4 regions of the Micromonospora sp. HM134 genome follow, and region 4 is predicted to be linked to each of the others. Evidence: riboswitches for the same ligand, from Rfam matches in the RefSeq annotation. Region 4 holds a riboswitch; each other region holds the start of a gene.

Region 1 (3,201 bases), 2.3 Mb from region 4:
TTCGACGCCTGGGAGCACGCCTACTACCTGCAGTACCGCAACGTCCGCCCGGACTACGTCGACCGGCTGTGGGGCCTGGTCGACTGGGCCGACGTGACCGCCCGCTTCGACGCCGCCCGCGCCACGGGTCCCACGCTCTGAACCCGGTGAGCGCACCCACCCCCGCCGCAGCGGAGCTGGTCCAACGCGCCGCCGGGGTCATCGCCGCCACCCACCGCGGCGACCACGCCGGCGCGGAGGAACTCCTCGCCGCGTTCTCCGGCGAGCAGGCCAGAACCCTCGGTTTCTACCTGCTCGCCGACCTCGCGCTCGGCCTGGTCCGGGCCGGCAGCGGGCAGTCCATGGACGAACTGGTACGGGAGCTGTCCTTACTCGTGGCGAACACCGCCGGTCAACCACCGCCGGCTGCGGCCTGACAGCGGCTGTTCCGCTCCGCCGTGGTGGAAGCCGTCGCCCTGCCGTCGCGGAGGGCCCGAACCCCGAGGACGATCAGATACGCCGCCCCGGCCCAGCGGATCGCGGCGAACAACACCGGCGACGCGGAGACCACTGCGGCGAGACCACAGACCACCGTCGCCACATGTACCGCCTCGCCCGGCCGCGACCCCGAGCGCGGCGACCGCGCCGGCCCGGGCGCCGTAGCGGGTCGCGTTGGCCAGGACGAACATCATGTCCGGCCCAGGAGTGACCATGAGGACGGCGATGGCGGCAAGGTAGCCGGCCAGGGTGGCCACGGACAGCCCGAGCACCACTCAGCCCTCCTCAGCACCGTCGAGCAACGCCCGCCGAAGAGCGAGCCGGTGCTCCCGCCGGATCTGCGCCTCCCGGTAACGACGCCGGTCACCATCGGTCTCCGGCAGCAGCGGCGGCACGGCTCGCGGCTGACCGTCGTCGTCGACGGCGACCATCACCAGGTGGGCGGTGGCCACGTCCACCGGCGGTACCGCCCGGTCCCAACGGTCCGCGCTGACCTTGACGGCGACCTCCATCGAGCTGCGGCCGGCCCAGGTGATCCGGGCATCGACGTGCACGACGTCGCCGACCCGTACGGCCCGTAGGAAGGCGGTCTCGTCGATGGCGGCGGTGACCGCCGGGCCGTCGGAGTGTCGGGCGGCGACCACTCCGGCGACGGAGTCGATGAGGTTGAGGATCCGACCGCCGTGGACGGTGCCCATCAGGTTGGTGTGGTGCTGGTCCATGATCTGCGACAGGGTCAGCCGTGACGCCGACGGGGGCCGGCCGGTGAGTGTGGTGCTCTCGTGCATGGTTCATCCGTCCTCGGGAAGCACACCGACCGACCAGCCGGCACGCACGTCGAGGACACACCGCAGCGCATCACCCGCCCGACCCGCCCGCGAGGTCGACGGCAGCGCACCCACCTCGTGGATGCGCAGCGCGGGCAGGTCTTCGGACTCGTGGGCGTGACCCGGACACCCCGGATCTCCTACTGGCCGTCGCTTCCCAGGCCGTGCGGCCCAGTGCTGATGACGGCGGTCGTTCCCACTCACCGCTGCGGGGCAGTCCCGGATTCCCACCGGGTTCCCTCTTACGACGCCCAGGCGTGACGAACGTCCGGGCGAACCAGCGCCAGCAACAGCCTATCCGCGACCGGTCAGTCCACCAGCCGCTCCGGGGCCTGATGTGACCCACCTCCCTGACCGCCCGCCTCGGCGGTGGCGGACGGACCCGGGTCCGGTCGCACCGCACCCCGCCGGCTGCGGCGCGGGTGCGGCCAAAGGTGACGGGTGCGCCGAACGCGGCCCGCCGGGCGGCCCGCCGCAGTCCGGCCAGCACCGCCGGGCCGGCCAGCACGACCGCCACCGCCGTCGTGATCGCCCGCCCGGTGTCCCAGCCGAACGTCGAGGTGACGGCCGTGGACGGCGACCTTCTGAGGGCGGGTCGACCATCGGCGACAGCACGACATCCGGTGCTGCGTGCGACCGCACCGCCCCTGCCGAGTTCTTGCGACTCAGCAAAAGGAGACTCCGGTGCAAGCGTCACCAGCGCAAGGGCCCCATCGGTCATCCTCCGGTGCCGCGACTGCGGGCATCATCGAGGAACCAGCCGAGCGGACCGGCCAGTTAGACGCCCTGAACAAACTGCTCAGCGACATCCGGCAGATCCTCGACGCCACGCAGAGCTGCTGCGCGGCCCGGCGTGACGCCGACAGACGGATCAGGGAGCTGACAGACACCCAACGGACCTGACAACCGTCGACCGTTTCCGGACCGACACCGCGCCACGCACTCCGATGATCTCCCGAGCCGCTCGATCTTGCCGGCGGACCGGAGAGGCCGGTCTACTCGACGCGCTGTTCCGGGCGGATCCCGCAGGTCCGCCCGGAACAGTCCGATCAGCTCGCGCGGACCTCGGCGGCGGCGGCGACGAGGTGTCGGAGGGTCGCCTCGACCTCGGGATAGGTGCGGGTCTTCAGGCCGCAGTCCGGGTTGACCCACAGCCGTCGGGCGGGCACGGCCGTGACGGCCCGGCGGAGCGCGTCGACCACCTCGTGGTGGGGTGGGATGCGGGGCGAGTGGATGTCCCACACCCCGGGGCCGACGCCCCGGCGGTAACCGATCGCGGCCAGGTCGTCGAGAACCTCCATTTTCGACCGGGACGCCTCGATGCTGGTGACGTCGGCGTCGAGCGCGTCGATGGCGGTGATCACCTCACCGAACTCGCTGTAGCACAGGTGGGTGTGGATCTGAGTGTCGTCGGCGACGCCGCCGGTGGCCAGCCGGAACGCGCCGACCGCCCAGTCCAGATAGGCCTTCTGGTCGGCCCGACGCAGCGGCAGGGTCTCGCGGAGGGCGGGTTCGTCGACCTGGATGATCCGGATGCCGGCGGCCTCCAGATCGTGGCATTCGTCGCGCAGCGCGAGTGCCACCTGGTCGGCGGTGTCGGCCAGGGGCTGGTCGGTGCGGACGAACGACCAGGCCAGGATGGTGACCGGGCCGGTGAGCATGCCCTTGACCGGACGGTCGGTCAGCGACTGGGCGTAGGTGGACCACGCGACGGTCATCGGTGCCCGGCGGGCCACGTCACCGTGGATGATCGGCGGTCGGACGCAACGGGACCCGTAGGACTGCACCCATCCGTGGGTGGTGGCGGCGAAACCGTCGAGTTGTTCGCCGAAGTACTGGACCATGTCGTTGCGTTCCGGCTCGCCGTGCACCAGCACGTCCAGGCCCAGCCGTTCCT
Region 2 (3,201 bases), 1.3 Mb from region 4:
CATCGCCTCGGTGTGCAGGTCGTGGTGGAGTTCGGCGGCGCGCACCAGTTCCCAGATCTGCCCCCGGACCACCGGCACCTTCGCCGGGTCGAGGGCCTGCACGGTGGCGTACTCGTCCAGCAGTTGTTCGAGTTTCGCCAGCTCGCCGTAGGTCTCGGCGCGGGCCATCGGGGGCACCAGGTGGTCGACCACGACGGCGTGCGCCCGCCGTTTGGCCTGGGTGCCCTCGCCGGGGTCGTTGACGATGAACGGGTAGACCAGTGGCAGGTCACCGAGGACGGCGTCGGGGGCGCAGTCGGCGGCCAGGCCGAGGCCCTTGCCGGGCAGCCACTCCAGGGTGCCGTGCTTGCCGAGGTGCACCACCGCGTCCGCGCCGAAGCCGCCGTCGGCGACCGGCGCGGCCAGCCACCGGTAGGCGGCCAGGTAGTGGTGGCTGGGCGGCAGGTCGGGGTCGTGGTAGATGGCGATCGGGTTCTCGCCGAAGCCGCGCGGCGGCTGGATCAGCAGGGTGACGTTGCCGAACCGCAGCCCGGCCAGGACGATGTCACCGTCGTCGGTGTAGAGCTGGCCGGGTGGCTCACCCCAGTGTTCCCGCATCCGGTCCCGCAGGTCGACCGGCACCTGGTCGAACCAACGCCGGTAGGTCTCCCCCGGCACCCGGGCCTCGGCGGCGGCCAACTGTTCCGGGGTGAGCCATTCGACGTCGTGGCCACCGGCGGCGATCAGCGCGTGGATCAGCGCGTCCCCGTCGGTGGGTGGTGGCGCGTCGCCGAGGTGGTATCCGGCTTCGGCGAGGGCGGCGAGCAGGCGGACAGCCGAGGCGGGGGTGTCCAGGCCGACGGCGTTGCCGACCCGGGAGTGCTTCGTCGGGTAGGAGCTGAGCACGATCGCCACCCGCTTGTCGGCGTTGGGCAGGTGCCGCAGCCGGGCCTGCCGGACGGCGATCCCGGCGACCCGGGCGGCCCGCTCGGCGTCGGCGGCGTAGACCGACAGCCCGTCGGCGTCGATCCGTTTGAACGAGAACGGCACGGTGACGATCCGGCCGTCGAACTCGGGGATGGCCACCTGCATCGCCGCGTCCAGCGGGGACAGCCCGGCGTCGCTGGCCGCCCACTGCTCCCGGGTGCTGGTCAGGCAGAGCGCCTGGATCACCGGAACGTCGAGGGCGGCGAGCGCGCCGACGTCCCAGGCGTCCTCGTCGCCTCCGCCGGAGGCGTCGGCGGCGACCGTCCCCCCGGCGGCGAGGACGGTCACGACGAGCGCGTCGCAGCGGGCGAAGAGGTCCAGCGGCCCGTCGCCGGGGGTGAGCCCGCGCAGCGAGCCGCAGAAGATCGGCAGCGGCTCGCCGCCGGCCGCGTCGACCGCGTCGGCCAGGGTCCGCACGAATCCGGTGTTGCCGGCCAGCGCGTGCGCCCGGTAGAACACGATCCCCACCGTCGGCCGCCCGCCGTCCCCCCGCAGCCCGTCCGTCCCGGCCGCCGGATCGGCCGGGTCGGCGGGGTCGCCCGGGGCGGTCGGGCGGCGGTGGTCGAGGATGCCGTACGGCGGGGTGGGGGTGGGCGGGTCGAAGCCCTCACCGGTGAGCAGGACCGTGTCGGAGAGGAACCGGGCGAGCTGGGCGAGGTTCTCCGCGCCCCCCTCCACCAGGTAGGACAGCGCTTCGGTGGCCACCCCGGAGGCCACCGTGGAGGCCGCCATCAGCTCCGCGTCGGGCACCGCCTCGCCGCCGAGCACAATCGTGGGCACGCCGGAGCCGAGCACCGCCGCGAGGCCGTCCGGCCACGCCTGCCGCCCGCCGAGCAGCCGTACGACGGCCAGGTCGACCCCGTCGAGCAGGGCCGGTACGGCGGCCACGTCGACCCGGGTGGGGTTGGCGAGGCGGTAGTCGGCGGCGCTGGTGCGGGCGGCGAGCAGATCGGTGTCGGCGGTGGACAGCAGCAGGATGCGCACGTGCAGCTCCGGAGAGTGACGTCCGGCTCGGCCGCAGGGCCGGGCCGAGCGGGGCGGGAGGGACGCCGGTCAGCGGCGGCGGAGGTCCGACGCGCCCCGCCGACGACGGGGCACCCGGACCGGCCGTCAGCGGTACGTGGCAGGCCGACCGCCCCGGCGACGACCGGCGGCGGTGGGAGGGGTGGGAGCACGCGGCGGCGCGGGCTCGACGGTGCTGCGGGAATCACCGACCGTCATCGGGTCGGCAGTGACGCTGCGCGTCATCGGGTCCTCCTCGGGTGTCCACGCCCTGGGGTTCTCCGACGGCCGAAGTATCCTGGCTTCCGGATCGATGCTCACCCCCGGCCTTCCAACCGTGCACGCACGGTCGTGACCCACGAGGGGGGATCGCTCCCCGGTGACAGTGGCGGGACCGCGTCGGAATCGCACCGACTTCCTTCACTGCCGTCAGGCCGCGAATGCTGCCACACTCCTCACCCCGAGGTCAACGGCGGCCACCGGCCCCACGGCGGCACCGATCGACCCCCGTGGCCAGGCCGGCGGCGGCTCTCGTCGTCCAGCGGGGTCGGCACCCGCTCCCCGCATCCCACGGATCGGCCCGCCCCGTCCCGACGGCCGACCCGAACCGCCCTGCGTCGGACGCGCCGGGCCCTCCTCAGGTGCCCGCCGACGGTCCCGTCCCGCCCACCGACCGGCGCGGAGCCGACCCGGGTGTGCCGTCCCCGGGCGGGTCGTCCCCCAGGCCGCCCGTTGCCGGACGGCCCGTTGCCGGTGGCTGGCCGGCCACGGGCGGTCGGGATACCTCTGTCACACGCTGTCGAGCTGATGACGTCACCGACTCGGGGCCGGCGTGGTCAGGCCTGACCGGACGGTGGCCAGGCCGGCAGCGTCGGCCACCCACCCGACGCCGCAGGGCTGCCCCGGCCCGGTGCCGCCGGGCCGCGCCACCCCGACACTGGGGTCACCCCGGCCCGACACTGCGGTCGCCCCGGCCCGACACTGGGGTCACCCCGGCCCGACACTGCGGTCGCCCCGGCCGGGCGGTCCGGGTCGTCCCCGCCCGGCCGGCCCCGATCCGTCACCGTCATCAGCTCGAAAGGGGCCCGCGTCGACCTACCCCCGCCCCGGGGCGGCCGGCGGCCCGGCGCGCGCAGCCGCCACCGCAGCCACCCCACCCCGGGGCCGCACCCCACCCCGGGGCCGCACCCCACGGCCTCCGCCGTACCCCACGCGCCGCTGGGGGGGGATCAG
Region 3 (3,201 bases), 2.0 Mb from region 4:
CGTCTCCAGGGCGGTCAGGAAGATCTCCTCCTGGACCCGGGTGGACAACTCCCGGGCCCCGGCCGAGTCGAACGGCAGCCGCAGCGCGAACAACGCGTCCTGAAGCCCCATCAGCCCCAGCCCGACGGGCCGCCAGCGCGGGTTCGACACCGCCGCCTGCTCGGCCGGGTAGTAGTTGATGTCGATCACCCGGTCCAGGAACACCACCGCCGTGCGGACCGTCCCGCGCAGCTTGTCCCAGTCGACGCCGTCGTCGGTGAGGTGCGCGCCCAGGTTGACCGACCCGAGGTTGCACACCGCCGTCTCGGTGTCGCTGTTGACCTCCAGGATCTCGGTGCACAGGTTGGACAGGTGGATCGTGTTGCCCGGCACGCCGGTCTGGTTGGACAGCCGGTTCGCCGGGTCCTTGAACGTCATCCACCCGTTGCCGGTCTGCGCCAGGGTGCGCATCATCCGCCCGTACAGGTCCCGGGCCCGCACCGTGCGGACCGCCTTCTTCTCGGCGACCCGGTACGCGGCGTCGAACTCCTCGCCGTACAGGTCGGGCAGCTCCGGGGCGTCCGACGGGTCGATCAGCGACCACTCGCCGTCGGCCTCGACCCGGCGCATGAACTCGTCGGGGATCCAGTTGGCCAGGTTGAGGTTGTGGGTACGCCGGGCCTCCTCGCCGGTGTTGTCCCGCAGCTCCAGGAACTCCTCGATGTCCGGATGCCAGGGTTCCAGGTAGACGCAGGCCGCCCCCTTGCGCCGGCCGCCCTGGTTGACCGCCGCCACCCCGGCGTCGAGGGTCTTCAGGAACGGCACGATCCCGTTCGACCTGCCGTTGGTGCCCCGGATCAGCGCGCCCCGGCCGCGCACCCGCGTGAAGGAGATGCCGATGCCGCCGGAGAACTTCGACAGCTTCGCCACCTGGTGGTAGCGCTCGTAGATCGAGTCCAGTTCGTCGCGCGGCGAGTCGACCAGGAAACACGACGACATCTGGGTGTGCCGGGTGCCCGAGTTGAACAACGTCGGGGAACTCGGCAGGTAGGCCAGCGACGACATCAGCCGGTAGAACCCGACCGCCTCGTCGGGCGTGCTGGACAGCCCGCAGGCCACCCGCAGCAGCCAGTACTGCGGCGTCTCCACCACCAGCCGCGACTGCGGGTGCCGCAGCAGGTAACGGTCGGCCACCGTACGCAGCCCGAAGTACTCGAACCGCAGGTCACCGGCCGGGTCGACGGCGTCGTCGAGCTGCCGGGCGTGCCGGGCCACGAACGCGGCGGTGTCGTCGGCGATCAGGCCGAGGCCGTGGGCGTACCGGATGGACTCGCTGAACGAGGTCACCTCCTGCCCGCGTACCTCCTTCTCCACGTACGCGGCCAACAACCGCGCTGCCAGCCGGGAGTACTGCGGTTCCGTGCCGATCAGCTCCGCCGCCGTCTGGATCGACAACTTGTCCAGCTCGGCGGTGGTCGCCCCGTCGTAGAGGCCGCTGATCGTCCTGGTGGCCACCCGCAGCGGGTCGACCTCGTCCAGGTCGGCGGCCCATCGGGCGACGGCCGTGACGATCCGGTTGACGTCCACCGGCTCGGTGTCGCCGTCGCGCTTGCGTACCCGCATCGCCGGCCGGCGTGGCCCCGCGCCGTCGACATCGGACGGTAGGCTCTCCGCTACGTTCGTCATGACCTCTCCTCGCTGTCACCGATGGCCATCGGACGCGGGAGAACGCCAACGGGCGCGGCACGGCGGCCGGCCCGGGTGCTGGCGTCGGTCGTCCCGCGCGACCTCCGACCGCCGCGCGCAGCAGCGCACGGCGCACTGGCAGGTCTTCGGACTCGCGGGCGTGACCGGGTCCGGTCGCCTACTGGCCGTCGCTTCCCAGACCTCGCGGTCCAGTGCTCGATGACGGCGGTCGTTCCCACTTACCGCTGCGGGGCAGTCCCGGATTCCCACCGGGTTCCCTGTTGCCTCGACCGGACCACCGGGCCCGGTCGAACCAGCTGCGTGGCACACCATATATGGCGTGGATGGGGGAGAGGCAACACTAGATGTCGCGTCGGCGTGTCGGATAACTCTCATCCGACCGGCCGGTTGCCCGCAGTGACGCCAGCAGCCGCAGCGCGTCGGCGTCGGCGCTGCCCGGCTCGGCGGTGAAGACCAGCATGACCGGGCCGGGGTTGCCGGGCAGCGGGTAGGTGTCCCAGTCCAGGACGATGTCACCGACCTCGGGGACCTGGAAGGTCTTGGTGCCGTTGACCGATCCGCGCACGTCGTGCCGGGACCACAGCCGCCGGAACTCGGCGCTGCGGATGCTCAGCTCGCCGACGACGGCGGTGGCCCGGGGGTGGGTGGGGTCGGTGGCGACGGCGGCGCGCATCATGCCGATGTAGTCCATGGCCTGCCGCTCCCAGGCCGCGCAGCGCCGGGCACCGGTCGCCGCCTCGTCGAACATCAGCAGCAGCATGTTGAGCCGGTCCGGCGGGTAGCCCGCCGGGTCGCCGAGCAGCGCCACCGCCCACGTGTTCCAGGCGAGCAGGTCCAGGTGGCGGCCGAGCACCACCGCCGGGGTGTCCATCACCCGCAGCAGCCGCCGGGTGCTCTCCGGCACCCGCTCCGGGCCGTGGTCGACCCGGGCGGGCAGCGGCCGGCGGGCGGCACGGGCCAGGGTGAACAGGTGCCGGCGTTCCGCGTCGTCGAGGCCGAGCGCGGCGGCGAGCCCGTCCAGCACGTCGTCGGACGGGCGTACCTCCCGGCCCTGCTCCATCCGCTGGTAGTAGTCGGTGCTCAACCCGGCCAGCAGCGCCAGCTCCTCGCGGCGCAGCCCGGTGACCCGGCGTCGCCCGCCCGGCTCCAGGCCGACGTCGCGGGGGTGCAGCCGGCCGCGCCGGGCGCGCAGGAAGTCACCGAGTTCACGGGCGTACGGGTGGGTCATGTCGCCAGTGTGGCGCGGCCCGGACCGGCGCGGGTAGGTCTGCGGGACCTAGGCAACCGGGTACGACCGGTCCCGCCCGGCCGGCCCCTAGCGTCGGCGGTCCCACCCGACCGTCAGGGAGCAGCAGATGACCTGGACCGCCGACCACATCCCCGACCAGCACGGCCGCACCGCCGTCGTGACCGGCGCGAACTCCGGCCTCGGCCTGGTCACCGCCACCGCCCTGGCCCGCCGGGGCGCGCGGGTCGTGCTCGCCGTGCGCGACACCGCCGCCGGCCGGCAGGCCG
Region 4 (3,201 bases):
CGCTTCGGCGCGCTCGTTGGGCACCCGGAACGTCAGGGTGGTGAATCCACCTGGCGCGGCCTGGGCGGGGCTTACCGAGACGTGCGCCTGCGCCGGGCCGACCGGCGCGATCGCGACCGCCGCTCCCGCGAGCAACGCCAGGGCGATCCGGCCCGGTACATGCTGTCGCATCGTTCATCTCCTCCTGCTGGGCGTGCCTTCGCTGGCCTTCAGCGGCGGCTATCGCACGATGTTCATCATGGTGGGGAGGCCGTCGGGTGGCGTGTGGGGGTGTGCCAGGCGATGTGGCCGTCCGGTCGCACCAGAAGGCCACCGGTGTCGTGCAGGCCGCACTGGTCGAGGAAGACCGTTCGCGCAGATGGCGACATCACTCGGTCGAGGTGGTGGACGGTCAGTGGAAACCCGACCTTCTGCTGCTCGGCCGCAGTCGAGGCCCAGGCCGCGTCGGGCCGGCGAGCAGGATGAAACCGTCGCCTGCGACCAGGTCGAGGGTGGACCGGGTCTGTTCCGGGTCGAGCCAGACGTGGGGGAGACGGTGGCCCGGCCGGCCGGTGGGGACGTAGTCGGCCACCGGATCCCCGGCAGGCGGGGCCGTGCCATCGGCGATGACGGCGGCGGAGGTGTAGTGGTGGCGAACACCGCCGGTCAACCACCGTCGGCTGCGGCCTGACTGCGGGGTCCCCGTGCCGGTCGTCGGGCACGGGGACTCCGCACAGCGCCGACGACCGGACCACGGCGGGCCGCCGATCCGGGACCAGCCGTGGGACAGCGCGGTCATCCGCTGGTGGCCAGGCGGACACCCAGGGCGATGAAGGCCACCGCGCAGACCCGGCTGATCCGCCGAGACCACCGACCGTCGGTCACCCGGCCGGCGAACCTGCCCGCCCCGGCTCCGAGAGTGACATCGACGGTGAGCTGCACCACGACGAAGATCGCACCGAGGAGCACCAGCTGCGCCGTCACGTCGCCAGTCGCCGGGCTGACGAACTGCGGCAGGAAAGCCACACTGAACAGGATCATCTTGGGGTTGAGGAGATTGGTCACCAACCCGCGGAGGAACGCCCCGCCACTGCGGCTGTTCCGCTGCGCCGTGGTGGAAGCCGTCGCCCTGCCGTCGCGGAGGGCCCGAACCCCGAGGACGATCAGATACGCCGCCCCGGCCCAGCGGATCGCGGCGAACAACACCGGCGACGCGGAGACCACTGCGGCGAGACCACAGACCACCGTCGCCACATGTACCGCCTCGCCCGGCCGCGACCCCGAGCGCGGCGACCGCGCCGGCCCGGGCGCCGTAGCGGGTCGCATTGGCCAGGACGAACATCATGTCCGGCCCAGGAGTGACCATGAGGACGGCGATGGCGGCAAGGTAGCCGGCCAGGGTGGCCACGGACAGCCCGAGCACCACTCAGCCCTCCTCAGCACCGTCGAGCAACGCCCGCCGAAGAGCGAGCCGGTGCTCCCGCCGGATCTGCGCCTCCCGGTAACGACGCCGGTCACCATCGGTCTCCGGCAGCAGCGGCGGCACGGCTCGCGGCTGACCGTCGTCGTCGACGGCGACCATCACCAGGTGGGCGGTGGCCACGTCCACCGGCGGTACCGCCCGGTCCCAACGGTCCGCGCTGACCTTGACGGCGACCTCCATCGAGCTGCGGCCGGCCCAGGTGATCCGGGCATCGACGTGCACGACGTCGCCGACCCGTACGGCCCGTAGGAAGGCGGTCTCGTCGATGGCGGCGGTGACCGCCGGGCCGTCGGAGTGTCGGGCGGCGACCACTCCGGCGACGGAGTCGATGAGGTTGAGGATCCGACCGCCGTGGACGGTGCCCATCAGGTTGGTGTGGTGCTGGTCCATGATCTGCGACAGGGTCAGCCGTGACGCCGACGGGGGCCGGCCGGTGAGTGTGGTGCTCTCGTGCATGGTTCATCCGTCCTCGGGAAGCACACCGACCGACCAGCCGGCACGCACGTCGAGGACACGCCGCAGCGCATCACCCGCCCGACCCGCCCGCGAGGTCGACGGCAGCGCACCCACCTCGTGGATGCGCAGCGCGGGCAGGTCTTCGGACTCGTGGGCGTGATCCGGATGCCGGATCTCCTACTGGCCGTCGCTTCCCAGGCCGTGCGGCCCAGTGCTGGTGACGGCGGTCGTTCCCACTCACCGCTGCGGGGCAGTCCCGGATTCCCACCGGTCGGTGCCGTCGGCACGTCTGGTGGTGCCGGCGGCACCGACCGGATGACCACCGCCGTCAGCTGTCGGGCGGAGTGGCGGTGACGGCGACGAGCAGGGACAGTTCCCGCACGAGATCGTCCATGGACTGGCCGCTCTGCGCGCGGAGCAGCCCGAGGCTCAGATCGGCCAGCAGGTAGAAGCCGAGGCTCTTGGCCTGCTCGGAACCGAACGCGGCGAGCAGCTCCTCGGCGCCGCCGAGGTCACCGCGGTGCTTGGCCGCGATGACCCCGGCGGCGCGTTGGACCAGTTCGGCCGCTGCCGGGGTGGGGCTGGTCACGCCGATCAGATCTTTGGCGTGGTGGCGCGGGCGGCGTCGAAGCGGGCGATCACGTCCGGCCAGTTGACCAGGTTCCACAGCCGGTCGACGTAGTCCGGCCGGACGTTGCGGTACTGCAGGTAGTAGGCGTGCTCCCAGGCGTCGAAGACCAGCAGTGGAACGGAGCCCTGGCCGACGTTGCCGTGGTGGTCGTAGACCTGCTCCACGATCAGCCGCTGTCCGAGTGGTTCCCAGGCAAGCACGCCCCATCCGGAGCCCTGCACGCCCTTGGTGGCGGCGGACAGCTGCCCGGCGAACGCGTCGAACGTGCCGAAGTGCTCCTCGATCGCGGCGGCCAGCTCGCCGTCGGGACGGTCACCGCCGTCCGGGGAGAGGTTGTTCCAGAAGATCGAGTGCAGTACGTGCCCGGACAGGTTGAACGCGTACGTCTTCTCCAGGCCGACCAGGGTCGAGAAGTCTCCCTTCGCTCGGGCCTCGGCGAGCTGCTCCAGGCCGTCGTTGGCGCCCTTGACGTACGCGGCGTGGTGCTTGTCGTGATGCAGCTCCAGGATCTGCCCCGACATGGCCGGCTCCAGCGCGCCGTAGTCGTAGGGCAGATCGGGCAGGGTGTAGACCGCCATCAGAACTCCTCGGACTTGCTGCCAATCTTACGCTCTTGCCACTATCTTGCAATAGAACTGGTGATCGTGCGGCG

The links. A riboswitch is a leader RNA that binds a small molecule or an ion and turns the genes downstream of it on or off. The one in region 4 is predicted to bind cobalamin.
Region 1: it holds a riboswitch for cobalamin, as region 4 does, so the genes downstream of both, FJK98_RS12395 (acyl-CoA thioesterase) here and FJK98_RS22070 (acyl-CoA thioesterase) in region 4, are expected to answer to the same signal.
Region 2: it holds a riboswitch for cobalamin, as region 4 does, so the genes downstream of both, cobN (cobaltochelatase subunit CobN) here and FJK98_RS22070 (acyl-CoA thioesterase) in region 4, are expected to answer to the same signal.
Region 3: it holds a riboswitch for cobalamin, as region 4 does, so the genes downstream of both, FJK98_RS13740 (ribonucleoside-diphosphate reductase subunit alpha) here and FJK98_RS22070 (acyl-CoA thioesterase) in region 4, are expected to answer to the same signal.

Annotation. Positions count from the first base shown of each region.
Region 1 is NZ_CP041061.1:2,804,971-2,808,171, forward strand. It holds gene FJK98_RS12380 (Fe-Mn family superoxide dismutase) at 1-141, shown strand, start outside; gene FJK98_RS12385 (superoxide dismutase) at 147-416, shown strand; gene FJK98_RS33975 (LysE family transporter) at 392-580, opposite strand; gene FJK98_RS12395 (acyl-CoA thioesterase) at 753-1,265, opposite strand; cobalamin riboswitch at 1,381-1,601, opposite strand; partial or broken gene FJK98_RS34810 (ECF transporter S component) at 1,735-1,875, opposite strand; gene metE (5-methyltetrahydropteroyltriglutamate--homocysteine S-methyltransferase) at 2,354-3,201, opposite strand, start outside.
Region 2 is NZ_CP041061.1:3,804,044-3,807,244, reverse strand. It holds gene cobN (cobaltochelatase subunit CobN) at 1-1,950, opposite strand, end outside; cobalamin riboswitch at 2,260-2,389, opposite strand; gene FJK98_RS16230 (hypothetical protein) at 3,198-3,201, opposite strand, start outside.
Region 3 is NZ_CP041061.1:3,167,936-3,171,136, forward strand. It holds gene FJK98_RS13740 (ribonucleoside-diphosphate reductase subunit alpha) at 1-1,665, opposite strand, end outside; cobalamin riboswitch at 1,785-1,998, opposite strand; gene FJK98_RS13745 (helix-turn-helix transcriptional regulator) at 2,027-2,914, opposite strand; gene FJK98_RS13750 (oxidoreductase) at 3,042-3,201, shown strand, end outside.
Region 4 is NZ_CP041061.1:5,133,928-5,137,128, reverse strand. It holds gene FJK98_RS22080 (YcnI family protein) at 1-171, opposite strand, end outside; gene FJK98_RS22075 (LysE family translocator) at 775-1,233, opposite strand; gene FJK98_RS22070 (acyl-CoA thioesterase) at 1,406-1,918, opposite strand; cobalamin riboswitch at 2,058-2,190, opposite strand; gene FJK98_RS22065 (hypothetical protein) at 2,247-2,507, opposite strand; gene FJK98_RS22060 (superoxide dismutase) at 2,513-3,127, opposite strand.